One region of the Stenotrophomonas sp. YJH_SMC_127 genome, then DNA from elsewhere that is predicted to be linked to it. Evidence: riboswitches for the same ligand, from Rfam matches in the RefSeq annotation. Region 1 holds a riboswitch; the other holds the start of a gene.

Region 1 (7,053 bases):
TGCCGCAGGCTGCAGGCGAGGGCGATCCCGATCCTGATGCTGTCGGCGATGGGGGCTGCACCGGACCGCGTGATCGGCCTGGAGATGGGCGCGGACGACTACCTGGCCAAACCCTTTGATCCGCGTGAACTGCTGGCGCGGGTACGCGCACTGCTGCGCCGTCAGGACAAGCTGCGCACGCAGGTGGCCAGCGAGCTGCGGTTTGATGGCTGGCGATTGCTGCCCGACCAGCGTCGCCTGTTCGCACCGGACGGTGCCGAGCTGGTGCTGAGTCGTGGCGAGTTTTCCCTGTTGCTGGCGCTGGCCGAACGTCCCGGGCGGGTGCTGGGGCGTGAGCAGCTGCTGCAGTTGAGTCGCGGAGAAGCCAGTGACAGCGTGGACCGTGCCATTGACCTCGCGATCAGCCGCCTGCGCCGCAAGCTCGGGCAAGCCGCGTCCGGGGCAGAAGCCCTCGTGCAGACACTGCGCGGGGAAGGGTATCGCTTCGACGCTGAGGTACAGGTGCTGTGAGCAGCCGGTGGTCGACCACACGCTGGATCGCGATGCTGGCGCTGGCCAGCCTGCTGCTGGCAACCCTGGTCAGCGTTGCCGTGGTGGGTTGGATGCCCCGGCCCGCGCCGCCACCGATGCGGCTGGACCATGCGATGCAGGTACTGCGTGGGGAACAGGCGCCGGCGTCACTGGGATTGCGCAGGGCGACGCAGGACGCGCCCCCCCAAGGTAGCGCCAGCGACTGGCTCGCGCAGCTGGCGGCCGCGCAGATGGGCATGCCGGCCGAGGATGTACGCCTGGCATGGACGGGGCAGGGCAGGGCGCCCGATGTGCAGGTCATCGAGGGTGGCGCGGTACTGGACGCCTCCGGTCGTGCTGGCGTGCTGAAATCACAGGCCGCGCTGCTGACCGCGATGCAGTGGCCGCCGTTTGAACTGGGGATGCGCCAGGCCGACGGCCGCTGGCGGGTGGTCGGCAGCGACCATAGTGACCTGGCGGCCTGGCGCCGCCAGGTGATGCTCGCCCTGTTGGGCGGTGCGATCCTGCTGGCGCCGTTGGCGGCGTGGGCGTCGATCCGGTTGGGGCGCCCGCTGCGGCGCCTGGCCGAAGCGAGCGCACGCGTCGACCTGCAGGCCGAATCGCCATTGCCCGACGATGGCCCACGCGAAGTGCAGATGCTGGCCGCCGCGATCAGCACCGGTCGCGAACGCCTGCGGGTCCAGGCACAGGACATGACCCATATGCTGGCGGCAGTGGCGCATGACCTGCGCACGCCCCTGACCGGCCTGCGCCTGCGCGCCGAGTTCGCTCCCGCACCACAGGCCGCCCGGATGGTGGCGGACATCGAACGCATGGACGCGATGATCGAGCAGGTGCTGGACTATGCACGCGGCGAGCTGCAGCCCTTGCAGATGCGCTCGCTGGATCTGGCTGCCCTGCTGCAGGAATGCCTGCAAGGGGCGCTGCTGCGCGGGGTCGACATTTCGCTTCAGTGCCCGGATACGCTGCCGTGGCATGGCGATGCGCTGCTGCTCCGGCGCGCGGTCGACAATCTCATCGACAACGCCGAGCGTTACGCGGGCGCCGTGGAGCTGCATGTCGCCGTGTGGGGACATGGGGTGCAGCTGGATGTGATGGATCGCGGGCCGGGCATCGCCGAAGCTGATCGTGTCCGCCTGCTGCAACCGTTCCAGCGCAGCGAAAGCTCGCGCAGTCGCGCTACCGGTGGGACCGGGCTGGGACTGGCCATGGCCGCCAACGTAGCCAGGCGTCACGTAGGCGAACTGCAGCTGCTGCACCGCGAGGGCGGCGGGCTGATCGCGCGACTGCTGCTGGGAAAGCTCCCCTGATATCGGCTGTGGTTTACAGATGGCGGCTATCGGGGATATGATTAGGCGCCTAACCATATCGTGTTCGTGAGATGATCGAAGCCAAGCATCAGGCCCTGCTGGAGGAATCGCAGCGACGCGGCTACGCCAACATCGCGCAACTGCGCCTGTGCTTCCAGCTGCTCTCGTTGTCCTCGTCGATCGATCGCGACTGCGCCGCGCGGCTGGCACCGCATGGGCTCAGCGAGGGCCGCTTCGTCGTGCTGTTCCTGCTGCACGGGGCCGGTGGCACGCTGCCGCCGCACCTGCTGGCCGAGCGTGCCGGCGTGACCCGTGCCACCATCAGCGGCCTGCTCGATGGCCTGCAGCGTGAAGACCTGCTGCAGCGTCGCAGCGATGACGGGGATGGCCGCCGTCTGCAGATCGTATTGACCGCACCGGGAAAGCGCTTGGCCGAGTCGTTGTTCGAGCAGCACACGCAATGGATCAGCGGCCTGTTCGACGGCCTGGATGCGGGTGAACAGCAGCAGCTGTCGCAGCTGCTGCACAAGGTCTGGCAGCATACGGACGGCGGGCGGGAATCGGCAGCATGAGCACGCCCGTTCCTGCGCAAAGGCTGCATGCACTCAACAGTGGCAGCGCTGCTGCCACCCATCTGGCCGAATGCCTGGCCGTGGATTTCACCGCGCTGCTGCAGGTGGTGGCGCCTGCCCTTGAGCCGGAATCGCTGCAATGCATGCGCGACGCCTCAGGCAAGGGCATCACCCAGCGCATGGCGCTGGCGGCGCGGTTGCTGCACGAAGCCGGACAGGGGGAGCCTGCGCGCTGGCAGGGGCATGCGTCAGACACGGTGCGTGGCTGGGCCTGCTACCTGATCGGCGGCGAAGCCGACGCGACGCTGCCGGCCAAGCTGCAGGCGATGCGGCCACTGGCTGACGACCCGCACTTCGGCGTGCGCGAATGGGCGTGGCTGGCGCTGCGTGCCGACATTGTTGCCGCACCACTGCAGGCGCTGGAGTACCTGCAACCATGGACGCAGGAAGGATCGCCGTACCTGCGCCGCTTCGCCTGCGAAGCGCTGCGCCCGCGCGGCGTGTGGGCCACACATGTCGCGCTGTTCAAGCGGCAGCCGGAACTTGCAGAGGCGATGCTGGAAGCACTCGCCGACGACCCGGAGCGCTATGTGCAGGACTCGGTCGGCAACTGGCTCAATGATGCCGGCAAGACACAGCCGCAGTGGCTGCGTGCGCTGTGCGCGCGCTGGCAACAGCAGCACCCTGGTGATGCCAATGCCTACATCCGCAAACGCGCCATGCGCTCGCTCCGGTAGTGCCGGCCGCTGGCCGGCAACCCCCCAAACCTTCAAGGAAGAAGCAGCATGTCGCACACCTTCATCGAGCTCTACACCGCCACCCCCGCCTGGACCACGCTCCAGCCCGAGCAGCGGAATGCCTTCTTCGCCCGTATCGGTGCAGGCATGCAGCAGTTCGATCCAGTCCGCATCACACTGCTGGCGATGGGCCGCATTGCCAGGGGCGTACAGCACGGCAGCGATGAGCAGTTCTATGCGGTCTGGCGCTGTGCAAGCCGCGCGGACGCCGACGCGCTGGTGGCCGGCATTGCCGCCACCGGTTGGCATCAGTACTTCGCCACCATCAACGCCGTCGGCGCAGACGATGGGATGGGGCAGCACCTTGCCGACCTGGCCGCCTTGTAGCAGCGTCTCCGGACGCGCATGGCACATGCGCCTGTCACCCGGACGCGGTAAACAGGACATTGCCCATGTCCATCCGCAGGGAAGTTGATCATGCAGAGCACGCTCCAGGTCACGCTGTTCGGCCCGCTTGGCGACAGCCCGGCATTGCAGTTGCCGGGGCGGGAAGGGCCGTCGGTGGCCATCCCGGAGGCGGCCCTGCGGCGGTTGGTCTCCGACCTCTACACCACCCGTTCCCTGCTCAATCCCGAGCAGCTGGACGAGGCCAGGCAGGAGCTGGACCGCGTGCTGGAGCGCTGGGCCGACATCCACGAAGGCCTGTTGCTGGACGTGGAAGTGCATGGCAAATGAGCGGCTTTGCGTGGCTGCTGCCGCGTGGGCAGCGCCGGCGCGCGCCTCGCTGAACCGCACCCGCGGTTGCGGATGAAACATTTTGCACTGCGCAAAAGCTGTGCTATCAATACACCCCATGAACGCAGCCGCCACCCGCTTTTACTGGTATTACTTTCCGAAGCCACTGGCGGAGGAAGGACTGCGCTCACCCTGAAGAAAGCTTCAGACGCATTCCCGAAAGCCGCCAGCGAACCTGGCGGCTTTTTTCATGCCGCCACGCTGGGGACCCCAACGTTCCGGAGATCTCCTGCAATGCCCCCGCACACCGACGACCTGCGCATCCGCACCATCGAACCGCTGACACCGCCTGCCCAGCTGCTGGCGATGCTGCCCTGTGACGATGAAGCCTCCGACACCGTCAGCGCCTCGCGCGCGGCCCTGCACCAGATCCTGCACGGCCGTGACGACCGCCTGGCAGTGGTGGTGGGCCCGTGCTCGATCCACGACCCGAAGGCCGCCATCGAATACGCCCAGCGCCTGAAGCCGCTGCGCGACGCGCTGGCCGGCGAACTGGAAATCGTCATGCGCGTGTACTTCGAGAAGCCGCGCACCACGGTGGGCTGGAAGGGCCTGATCAACGACCCGGACCTGGACGGCAGCTTCAGGATCGACAAGGGCCTGCGCATTGCCCGCGGCCTGCTGCGCGACATCAACAAGCTCGGCCTGCCGGCCGGTGTCGAATTCCTCGATGTGATCTCGCCGCAGTACATCGCCGACCTGGTGGCGTGGGGCGCGATCGGCGCGCGTACGACCGAAAGCCAGGTGCATCGTGAGCTGGCCTCGGGGCTGTCGTGCCCGGTCGGCTTCAAGAACGGCACCGATGGCAACGTGAAGATCGCCGCTGACGCGGTGGGTGCGGCGTCCAATCCGCATCACTTCCTGTCGGTCACCAAGCAGGGCGGCACCGCCATCGTGTCGACCACCGGCAATCCGGATTGCCATGTGATCCTGCGTGGCGGCAAGCAGCCGAACTACGACGCCGGCAGCGTCGCCGACGCCTGCCAGGTGCTGGCCAAGGCCAAGCTGCCGACGCGCCTGATGATCGACGCCAGCCACGCCAACAGCCTGAAAAACCCCGAGAACCAGCCGAAGGTGATCGAGGACATCGCTGTTCAGCTGGAAGACGGCGAACAGCGCATCGTTGGCGTGATGATCGAGAGCCATCTGGTCGGTGGCCGCCAGGAACTGGTGGAAGGCCAGCCGCTGGTCTACGGGCAGAGCATCACCGATGGCTGCATCGACTGGGACACCACCGTGACGGTGCTGGAGCGTCTGGCTGCGGCCGTGCGCGCCCGTCGCGACGTGAAGGTGTCCGAAGCAGCCTGATCGAAGCCGCCTGAGTGCGGCACGTGTGTGGATGGCGGCCAGCGCCTGCGGGGGTGCGGCCGCGATCAGGGCCGGTCGGAGTTGGAGGCCGGCCCATCTGCACCGGCGATGCGCCTGGCGCTGCGCATGAGCGACAGCGCCAGGTACATCGCCGGGGTGGTGATACCGCTTCCTGTAGCGTCGAGCCATGCCCGACCTGCGCGCGAAGCGCGTTGGTTTCCTGCAAAGAGCAGTCGAGCATGGCTCGACTTTACGAAGAGGCTCAATGCACTTCGTCGTGGTAGACGAACTTCGGCATTTCCCAGCGGTAGTGGATCGCCAGCAGGCGCAATGCGAAGCCGCCGCCAAGGCAGCACAGGATTGCGGTGGCATCGGCCACGCCCCAGTGCAGCAGCAACAGATAGGCCGCGCCGGTCAGCAGCGCGATGATCGCGTACAGCTCCTTCTGGAAGATGAGTGGCACCTCGTTGCAGAGGATGTCGCGCAGCACCCCGCCGAACGCGCCGGTCAGCATGCCGGCGATCAGCACGATCGGCATTGCATGGCCGGCTTCGCGCGCGATCGAGCAGCCGATCAGGGTGAAGGCGATCAGGCCCAGGCCATCGAGCACCAGGAAGGTGCGGCGGAAGTGGTGCATCCAGCGCGCCACCCAGGTGGCGATCAGCGCCGCGCACACGGTGAAGCCCAGGTACTCGGGGTGCTTCACCCAGCCCAGCGGGTAGTGGCCGAGCAGGATGTCGCGCAGTGAACCACCCCCGAGGGCCGTGACGCAGGCGATCATGACCACGCCGAACAGGTCCATGCGGCGGCGGCCGGCGGACAGTGCGCCGGTCATGGCTTCGGCGGAAATGGCGATCAGGTAGATGATGGACAGCAGCATGGGGCAGGCTCCGGGCGCGGTGGGGCCGGCCATGCGCGACCACCGCCACTGCCTGCGCAATGACGGGATGACGATGACCGGTGCCGCTCCCGCTGTCCTTTTGCCTGAGAGTTCAGCGGCATGGGCCGCGTGCCCCTTCGGCGGATCGTCCCGGGCATGCCCGGTGACCTCTCTCCAGCTCGGCGAGTCGAATGCATGGTTGGTGGGATTCCAGCCCACCGGCCTGAGCGATCATGGGAGCCTGCGCCTTCGGCGGGCGCCAGCGCGGCGCCTCTCTCCTGCATTCGGGCGCCAGTATATCCGCTGCAGTGCAGCACGGCATAATCCAGGCATGGCCCCGTCCGTCCGCCCGTGGTTCCTGTACCTGCTCGAATGCCGCGATGGCAGCTATTACGCCGGCATCAGCACCGATGTGGAGGCGCGTTTCGCCGCCCACCAGGCCGGCAAGGGCGCGCGCTACACCCGGGCCCGGCCGCCGCTGCGCGTGCTGGCCGTGCGCGAATACCCGGACCGGGCCGCCGCCTCGCGGGCCGAGTGGCAACTCAAGCAGCAGCCCCGCGAACGCAAGCTGGCCTGGCTGCAGGCAACGGATCCTGCGCTTCTGTAGAGCCGAGCCCACGCTCGGCTGTTGTTCCGTCTGCCCGATGCGGGAGCCGAGCATGGGCTCGGCTCTACAGTAGATCCACGTCATGCGTGGATGGGCCATTCGGCCCATGCGATGATCGCCCCGCGCCCAGAGCCGGAGACCCGGATGTCCACGATTGCCCTGCTGTTCGCGCTTTCCGCAGCAACGAGCCCTGCCGCCGACGCCGCCACGATCGCGGCCATCGAAGCCACCTGCCACGACTACGTCGATGGCCAGCTGGAGGCCGACCCGCAGCGCGTCGCCCGTTCCCTGCATCCGGACCTGGCCAAGCGCG
Region 2 (7,053 bases), on a different contig from region 1:
CCGACGCCATGGGCGCTACCGCCGGTGCCACCGTGGGCTGGCTGTGGTGGGTGCAGCTGGTGATCGTGATCGCCGCCGAAGCAGTGGGTGCGGCCGGGCTGCTGGCCACGGTCTGGCCGGCGATACCGGTACCGATGGCGGCGTTGGCGTTCATGCTGTTCTTCACCGCGATCAACCTGCTCGGAGTGAAGAACTTCGGCGAGTTCGAATTCTGGTTCGCCATCCTCAAGGTCGCGGCGATCCTGGCGTTCATCGCCATTGGCGTGGCGCTGCTGATGGGATGGCTGCCGCAGGTGACCTCCCCGGGCCTGAGCAACTTCACCGAACACGGTGGTTTTGCGCCGAAGGGCCTGGCCGGGATCGGCGCGGCGCTGCTGGTGGTGGTGTTCGCCTTCGGCGGCACCGAGATCGTGGCCGTGGCGGCGGCCGAAACCGAAGACCCCGAGCGCAGCATTGCCCGTGCCATCCGCACCGTGGCCTGGCGCATCCTGGTGTTCTACATCGGCTCGCTGAGCGTGATCATCGCCGTGGTGCCGTGGACCAGCGAGGCGCTGAAGTCGCCGTTCGCCGCCGTGCTGGACATCGCCCGCATCCCGGGCGCGGGCACCGCCATCACGCTGATCGCCGTGATCGCGCTGCTGTCGGCGCTCAATGCCAACCTCTACGGCGCCTCGCGCATGATGTATTCGCTGGCGCAGCGTCGCGAAGCGCCGGCCGTGCTTGGCTGGACCGACCCGCGCCAGGTGCCGGTGATCGCCGTGCTGGCCAGCGTGCTGTTCGGCTTTGCCGCCACGGTGATGGAACTGCTGTTCCCGGACCGGGTGCTGCCGGTGCTGCTGAACATCGTCGGTTCCACCTGCCTGCTGGTGTGGACGCTGTCGCTGGTCTCGCAGCTGGTGCTGCGTCGTCGCGCGGATCGTCTGGGTACCCGACTGCCGTTCCGCATGGCCGGTTTCCCGTGGCTGACCTGCTGTGCACTGGCGATCCTTGCGCTGATCTTCGGCCTGCTGCTGAGTGAGTCGCACACCCGCCTGCAGTTCCTGTCGATGGTGGCGTTGACTGCCACGATCGCCGCCAGCAGTGCCATCGCGCGGCGCATGCGCCAGGCGTGATTGAAGCTGCCGGCCGGCGGCCGGCACTACCACGGGGGCTGCACATCTGCCGTGCCATCCTGATCGCGTGGGCCGTCATCGGCCCGTCGACCAGGAGTACCGCATGCTGCGCAGCCGTCCCTTCCTGATGTTCACCGGCCAGGCCGAGGCCGCGCTGGCCCTGTACGCCGAAGCCTTTGCCGATTTCCGGCTGCTGGCCCTGCAACGCCATCCCGAGGGGGCCGGCGCCGGCGTGCCGGGGCAGGTCCGCCAGGCCATCTTCCTGCTCGGTGGCACCCACTACCTGTGCTTCGACAGCCTGGACGTGCACGATTTCACCTTCTCGCCGTCGATCTCGCTGTTCGTCGAGTGTTCCGGTGCCGAGCAGTTCGAGCGCGCGGCACGCGTGCTGGGTGAGGGCGGCCATTGGTTGATGCCGGTGGGCGACTATGACTTCAGCAATCGCTACGGCTGGGTGCAGGACCGCTTTGGCGTGTCGTGGCAGTTGAGCCTGGGGCAGATGCCGGACCCTTGATCGGATGCTTGTGGGTGTGGGCCTTGGTCCACACGCCCCATGAAAACGGCCCGCTTGCGCGGGCCGTTTTCTTTACCGATGCAGTGAGGAATCACGCCTCGACTTCATCATCCTTGTAGGCATCGACCGGGATGCAGGCGCACATCACGTTCTTGTCGCCGTACACATTGTCGACACGCGCCACCGGCGGCCAGTATTTGCTCTGCTTCAGGCTGGCCAGCGGGAAGGCGGCCAGTTCACGCGGGTAGGCGTGGGTCCACTCGCTGGCGGTCACTGCGGTGGCAGTGTGCGGCGCGTTCTTCAGCGGGTTGTCCTCGCGGTCCAGGCGGCCGTCTTCGATCGCGGTGATCTCCTCGCGGATCTGGATCATCGCGTTGATGAAGCGATCCAGTTCGTGCAGCGATTCGCTTTCGGTCGGCTCCACCATCAGCGTGCCGGCAACCGGGAAGCTCAGGGTCGGAGCATGGAAGCCGAAGTCGATCAGGCGCTTGGCCACGTCCTCGGCACCGATGCCGCTGGTCTTCTCCAGCGGGCGCACGTCCAGGATGCACTCGTGCGCCACCAGGCCGTTGCGGCCGGTGTACAGGGTCTTGAAGTGCGGGGCCAGGCGCTTGGCGATGTAGTTGGCGTTGAGCTGCGCGACCTGGGTGGCCTTGCGCAGGCCGTCGCGGCCCATCATTGCGATGTACATCCAGCTGATCGGCAGGATCGAGGCGCTGCCGAAGCTGGCCGCGCTGACCATGCCGACCGGGCCGTTGTCACCCAGCTTGCCCGGCAGGAACGGGGCCAGGTGCTCCTTGACCGCGCACGGGCCGACGCCCGGGCCGCCACCGCCGTGCGGGATGCAGAAGGTCTTGTGCAGATTCAGGTGCGAAACGTCCGAGCCCCACTTGCCCGGCTTGGCCACGCCGACCAGGGCATTCATGTTGGCACCGTCGGTGTACACCTGGCCGCCGTGCTTGTGGATGATCTCGCAGATCTCCACCACCTCTTCCTCGAACACGCCGTGCGTGGACGGGTAGGTCATCATGATCGCGGCCAGGCGGTCGCTGTACTTCTCGGCGTTGAGGCGGATGTCCTCGACGTCGACGTTGCCGTTGGCATCGGTCTTGGTCACCACCACCTTCATGCCGCACATCTGCGCCGAGGCCGGGTTGGTGCCGTGCGCCGAATCCGGGATCAGGCAGATGTCGCGGTGGCCTTCGCCGCGCGAGCGGTGGTAGGCGCGGATCGCCAGCAGGCCGGCGTACTCGCCCTGCGCGCCGGAGTTCGGCTGCAGGCTGACCGCGTCATAGCCGGTGCATTCCACCAGCATCGCTTCCAGCGTGTCGATGAGTTCCTTGTAGCCCAGCGCCTGGTCGGCCGGCACCAGCGGGTGGATCTGCGAGAACTCCGGCCAGGTCACCGGGATCATCTCGGCGGTGGCGTTGAGCTTCATGGTGCACGAGCCCAGCGGGATCATCGTGCGGTCCATCGCCAGGTCCTTGTCGGCCAGCGAGCGCAGGTAGCGCAGCAGTTCGTGCTCGCTGTGGTGGGTGTTGAACACCGGATGGGTCAGGAACGCGGACTGGCGCAGCAGGCCGGCCGGCAGTGCGTCGGCGGTGCTGGCATCCAGCGCATCGATGTCGGCCTGCGCGCCGAACACGGCGGCCAGCGCGACCACGTCGCCGCGGGTGGCGGTCTCGTCCAGGCTGATGCCGACCGAGTCGCTGTCGATCGCGCGCAGGTTGTAACCGGCGGCGCGTGCCTTGGCGTGGATCTCATCGGCATGCACGCCGGTGATGTGCAGCGTATCGAAGAAGTCGCCACCGACCTGCACGCCGGCCTCGCGCAGCGCGGCGGCCAGGATCGAGGCCAGGCGGTGGGTACGCCGGGCGATGCGGGTCAGGCCTTCCGGGCCGTGGTACACGGCATACATCGAGGCCATCACCGCCAGCAGCACCTGTGCGGTACAGATGTTGGAGGTGGCCTTCTCGCGGCGGATGTGCTGCTCGCGGGTCTGCAGGGTCAGGCGGTAGGCCGGGTTGCCCTGGGCATCGACCGAGACGCCGATCAGGCGGCCCGGCATCGAGCGCTTGTAGGCGTCGCGGCAGGCCATGAATGCGGCGTGCGGGCCGCCGAAGCCGAACGGCACGCCGAAACGCTGGCTGTTGCCGACCACGATGTCCGCACCCCATTCGCCCGGGGCGGCCAGCAGGGTCAGCGCCAGCAGGTCGGTGGCCACGGCCACCAGGCCGCCGCGCGCGTGCACGGCCTCGACCAGCGCCTTGTAGTCGCCGATCTGGCCGAAGGTGTCCGGGTACTGCAGCAGCAGGCCGAAGGCTTCTGCTTCCAGTGCCTCGGCCGGGGTGCCGACGCGCAGCACGATGCCCATGGGCTCGGCGCGGGTACGCAGCAGTTCCAGGGTCTGCGGGTGCACGGCGTCGTGCACGAAGAAGGTGTCCGACTTCGACTTGGCCGAACGCTTGGCCAGGGTCATCGCTTCAGCTGCGGCGGTGGCTTCGTCCAGCAGCGAGGCGTTGGCGATTTCCATGCCGGTGAGGTCGGCGCACAGGGTCTGGAAGTTGATCAGCGCTTCCATGCGGCCCTGCGAGATCTCGGCCTGGTACGGGGTGTAGGCGGTGTACCAGGCCGGGTTTTCCAGGATGTTGCGCAGGATCACGTTCGGCGTGTGGGTACCGTAGTAGCCCTGGCCGATGAAGCTGCGCAGCACGGTGTTCTTGTCGGCGATCGCACGGATCTTCGCCAGTGCCTGCACTTCGGTCATCGATTCCGGCAGTGCCAGCGGCGCCGGCGACTTGATCTTGGCCGGTACGATGGCATCGGTCATCGCATCCAGCGACGCGTGGCCGACGACGTCGAGCATCTGCGCGATCTCGGCATCGTTGGGGCCGATGTGGCGCTCGACGAACGCATTGTGGTGCTCGAGCTCACGCAGGGAAGGGGTGTTCTGGGACATGGCGAAGGATCCGTCAGGAAAGGGCACACGCACGGGCACAAGCCGCCGGTCGGCGGTCTGCGGGGCGCCCCTCTGTCCTTTTGCCTGAGAGTTTGGAAGCGCGGAAAACCGCGGCTTCGTGCCCCTTCGGCGCCGGATCGAACCGGTCTCTCCAGAGTTGTGTTACGGGTGGTATCGGGCCTGAGCGATTACGGGCGTTGCGCCTTCGGCAGCGGTGTTCCGCTTCTCCCACCGTGTTGCCCGCCGATTATAGCCCGTTGCGGGCGCGCCAGCCGCCTGCGGGCCCGGCCGCGGCGCCTGAATGGCCGATGGCCCGCCCGTGCGTTTTGTGCACTGCTGCATGGCATCAGGCGCAATCCCCACCTATGATGGGCGGATACCCGAATTCATCTGGCGCCGTCCCTGCTGCAGGGGACTGGCGCCCGCCGTGCGTGCCGCGCATGGCCCTGCCGGACGCCTTCTCCATGACCGCCGCTGTTGCTCCTTCCACCCGCCGCATGGCCCTGCTGCTCGCCGGCCTGGCCATGTTCGGTCCGTTCTCGATCGACACCATCTTCCCAGCGTTCCCGCAGCTGGCCCAGCGCCTGGCGGTGGACGAGGTGGCGGTGCAGCAGACCATCAGCGTGTACCTGCTGTTCTACGGCCTGATGAGCCTGGCACACGGCCCGCTGTCCGATGCCTGGGGCCGCAAGCGGGTGATTCTTGGCGGCCTGGTGGTGTTCGTCGGCGCCTCGGTCGGCTGTGCGCTGTCCACCGATCTGACCACGCTGCTGGGGTTCCGCGCCCTGCAGGGCCTGTCCGCAGGCGTCGGCATGATCGTCGGCCGCGCGGTGATCCGCGACCTGTACCACGGTCACGACGCGCAGCGGCTGATGAGCCAGGTGTCGATGCTGTTCGGCATCGCCCCGGCGATCGCGCCGATCATCGGTGGCTGGATCCTGCTCAGCGGTGCTGGCTGGCCGCTGATCTTCTGGTTCCTGGTGGTGTTCGCACTGGTTCTGCTGGCGGCCACCGCCCGCTACCTGCCGGAGACCCATCCGCTCGAAGCGCGCGTTCCGTTGTCGCCGCGGGTGCTGATGCGTGATTACGTGCGCATCGGTTTCAATCCGCGCTTCCTGCGCCTGGCGCTGGCCGGCAGCATCGGTTTCGGTGGCATCTTCCTGTACATCTCCTCGGCACCGGTGTTCGTGATGCAACACCTGCACCTGGGCGAGGGCGGTTTCGCCTGGCTGTTCATCCCCACCATCGGCGGCATGACCACCGGCTCGTTCCTGTCCGGGCGCATGGCCGGGCACACCACGCCCACCCGCCAGGTATCCATTGGTTTCGGCCTGTGCGCGCTGTCGGTGCTGCTGAACGTCGGCTACGTGGCGCTGGCGCCGCAGTTCGTGCTGCCGTGGGCGGTGCTGCCGATCTTCCTGGGTGGCATGGGCATGGCGCTGATCTTCCCGATCCTGGCGCTGGCGGTGCTGGACATGTACCCGCACCAGCGCGGCCTGGCCTCGTCGCTGCAGGCCTTCGTGCAGCTGATGATCAGCACCGTGGTGGCCGGCGTGGTGTCGCCGCTGCTCAGCGCCAGCCCGCTGCACCTGGCGTTGGGCCAGGCTGGGTTCTTCGGCGCCGGCTTCGTGTTCTGGTACTGGGAACACCGGCGCGAACGCGCGGCGCAGGCAGCCTGCACGGGTCACTGAGCAGCGCGCAGGGGTAGGGCGGGCCGTGGCGCCCGCAACGCTTGCGACGGGAAATCACCGGACTAGGCTGGGCACTCCAGCCAGCCGGTGCACAGGTGCACGACAGCCAGCCGATCCACTGTCGTTGCATGAGGTTCCCCATGGCTGCGCAGCAGACCTACCGCCTGTTCGAGGTGGCGCTGAAGGAGCGCCGCGTTCTTTCCCCTTCCCTGGACCGCATGGTGTTCACCGGTGCCGACGTGGCGCGGATGGCGACCGGAGGGCCGGACCAGCGCATCAAGGTGTTCTTCCCCTTGCCCGGCCAGGAGGCGCCGCAGGTCCCCAGCGGCGAGGACTGGTACCCGCGCTACCGGGCCCTGCCGGACGATCAGCGCCCGCCGATGCGCACCTACACCATCCGCCAGCTGCGTGCAGAGCAGGGCGAAGTCGATGTTGATTTCGTGCTGCATGGCGAGACCGGGCCGGCCTCGCGATGGGCCATCCATGCACGGCCGGGCGACCGCGTGGTGCTGCTGGCCCCGGATGCCGACTGCGCCGACAGCAGCGAGGGCTGGGAATGGAAGCCGCCGGCCGGCGTTGGCCAGGTGCTGCTGGTGGCTGACGAGACCGCGCTGCCGGCAGTGGCCGGCATTCTTGAGGAACTGGCGGCCAGGGTGGATCCGCCACGTACGCTGGCCCTGCTGGAAGTGGCGCAGGCCGGTGATGCGGTTCGCCTGAAGGCGCCGGCCACGGCCGAGCTGGTCTGGTTGCCGCGCGGGCAGGCGGCGTACGGGGCGC

The links. A riboswitch is a leader RNA that binds a small molecule or an ion and turns the genes downstream of it on or off. The one in region 1 is predicted to bind glycine.
Region 2: linked by a shared signal. The riboswitch ahead of gcvP (aminomethyl-transferring glycine dehydrogenase) and the one ahead of AC5QAB_RS20315 (trimeric intracellular cation channel family protein) in region 1 are both predicted to bind glycine.

Annotation. Positions count from the first base shown of each region.
Region 1 is NZ_JCAFVO010000014.1:46,399-53,451, forward strand. Features, by position in the region: gene AC5QAB_RS20280 (response regulator transcription factor) at 1-510, shown strand, start outside; gene AC5QAB_RS20285 (ATP-binding protein) at 543-1,841, shown strand; gene AC5QAB_RS20290 (MarR family transcriptional regulator) at 1,913-2,413, shown strand; gene AC5QAB_RS20295 (DNA alkylation repair protein) at 2,410-3,150, shown strand; gene AC5QAB_RS20300 (DUF6616 family protein) at 3,199-3,537, shown strand; gene AC5QAB_RS20305 (hypothetical protein) at 3,628-3,885, shown strand; gene AC5QAB_RS20310 (3-deoxy-7-phosphoheptulonate synthase) at 4,180-5,253, shown strand; gene AC5QAB_RS20315 (trimeric intracellular cation channel family protein) at 5,516-6,133, opposite strand; glycine riboswitch at 6,216-6,321, opposite strand; glycine riboswitch at 6,335-6,424, opposite strand; gene AC5QAB_RS20320 (GIY-YIG nuclease family protein) at 6,465-6,740, shown strand; gene AC5QAB_RS20325 (nuclear transport factor 2 family protein) at 6,885-7,053, shown strand, end outside.
Region 2 is NZ_JCAFVO010000001.1:488,362-495,414, reverse strand. Features, by position in the region: gene AC5QAB_RS02275 (amino acid permease) at 1-1,112, shown strand, start outside; gene AC5QAB_RS02270 (VOC family protein) at 1,216-1,626, shown strand; gene gcvP (aminomethyl-transferring glycine dehydrogenase) at 1,718-4,585, opposite strand; glycine riboswitch at 4,648-4,750, opposite strand; gene AC5QAB_RS02260 (multidrug effflux MFS transporter) at 5,050-6,276, shown strand; gene AC5QAB_RS02255 (siderophore-interacting protein) at 6,417-7,053, shown strand, end outside.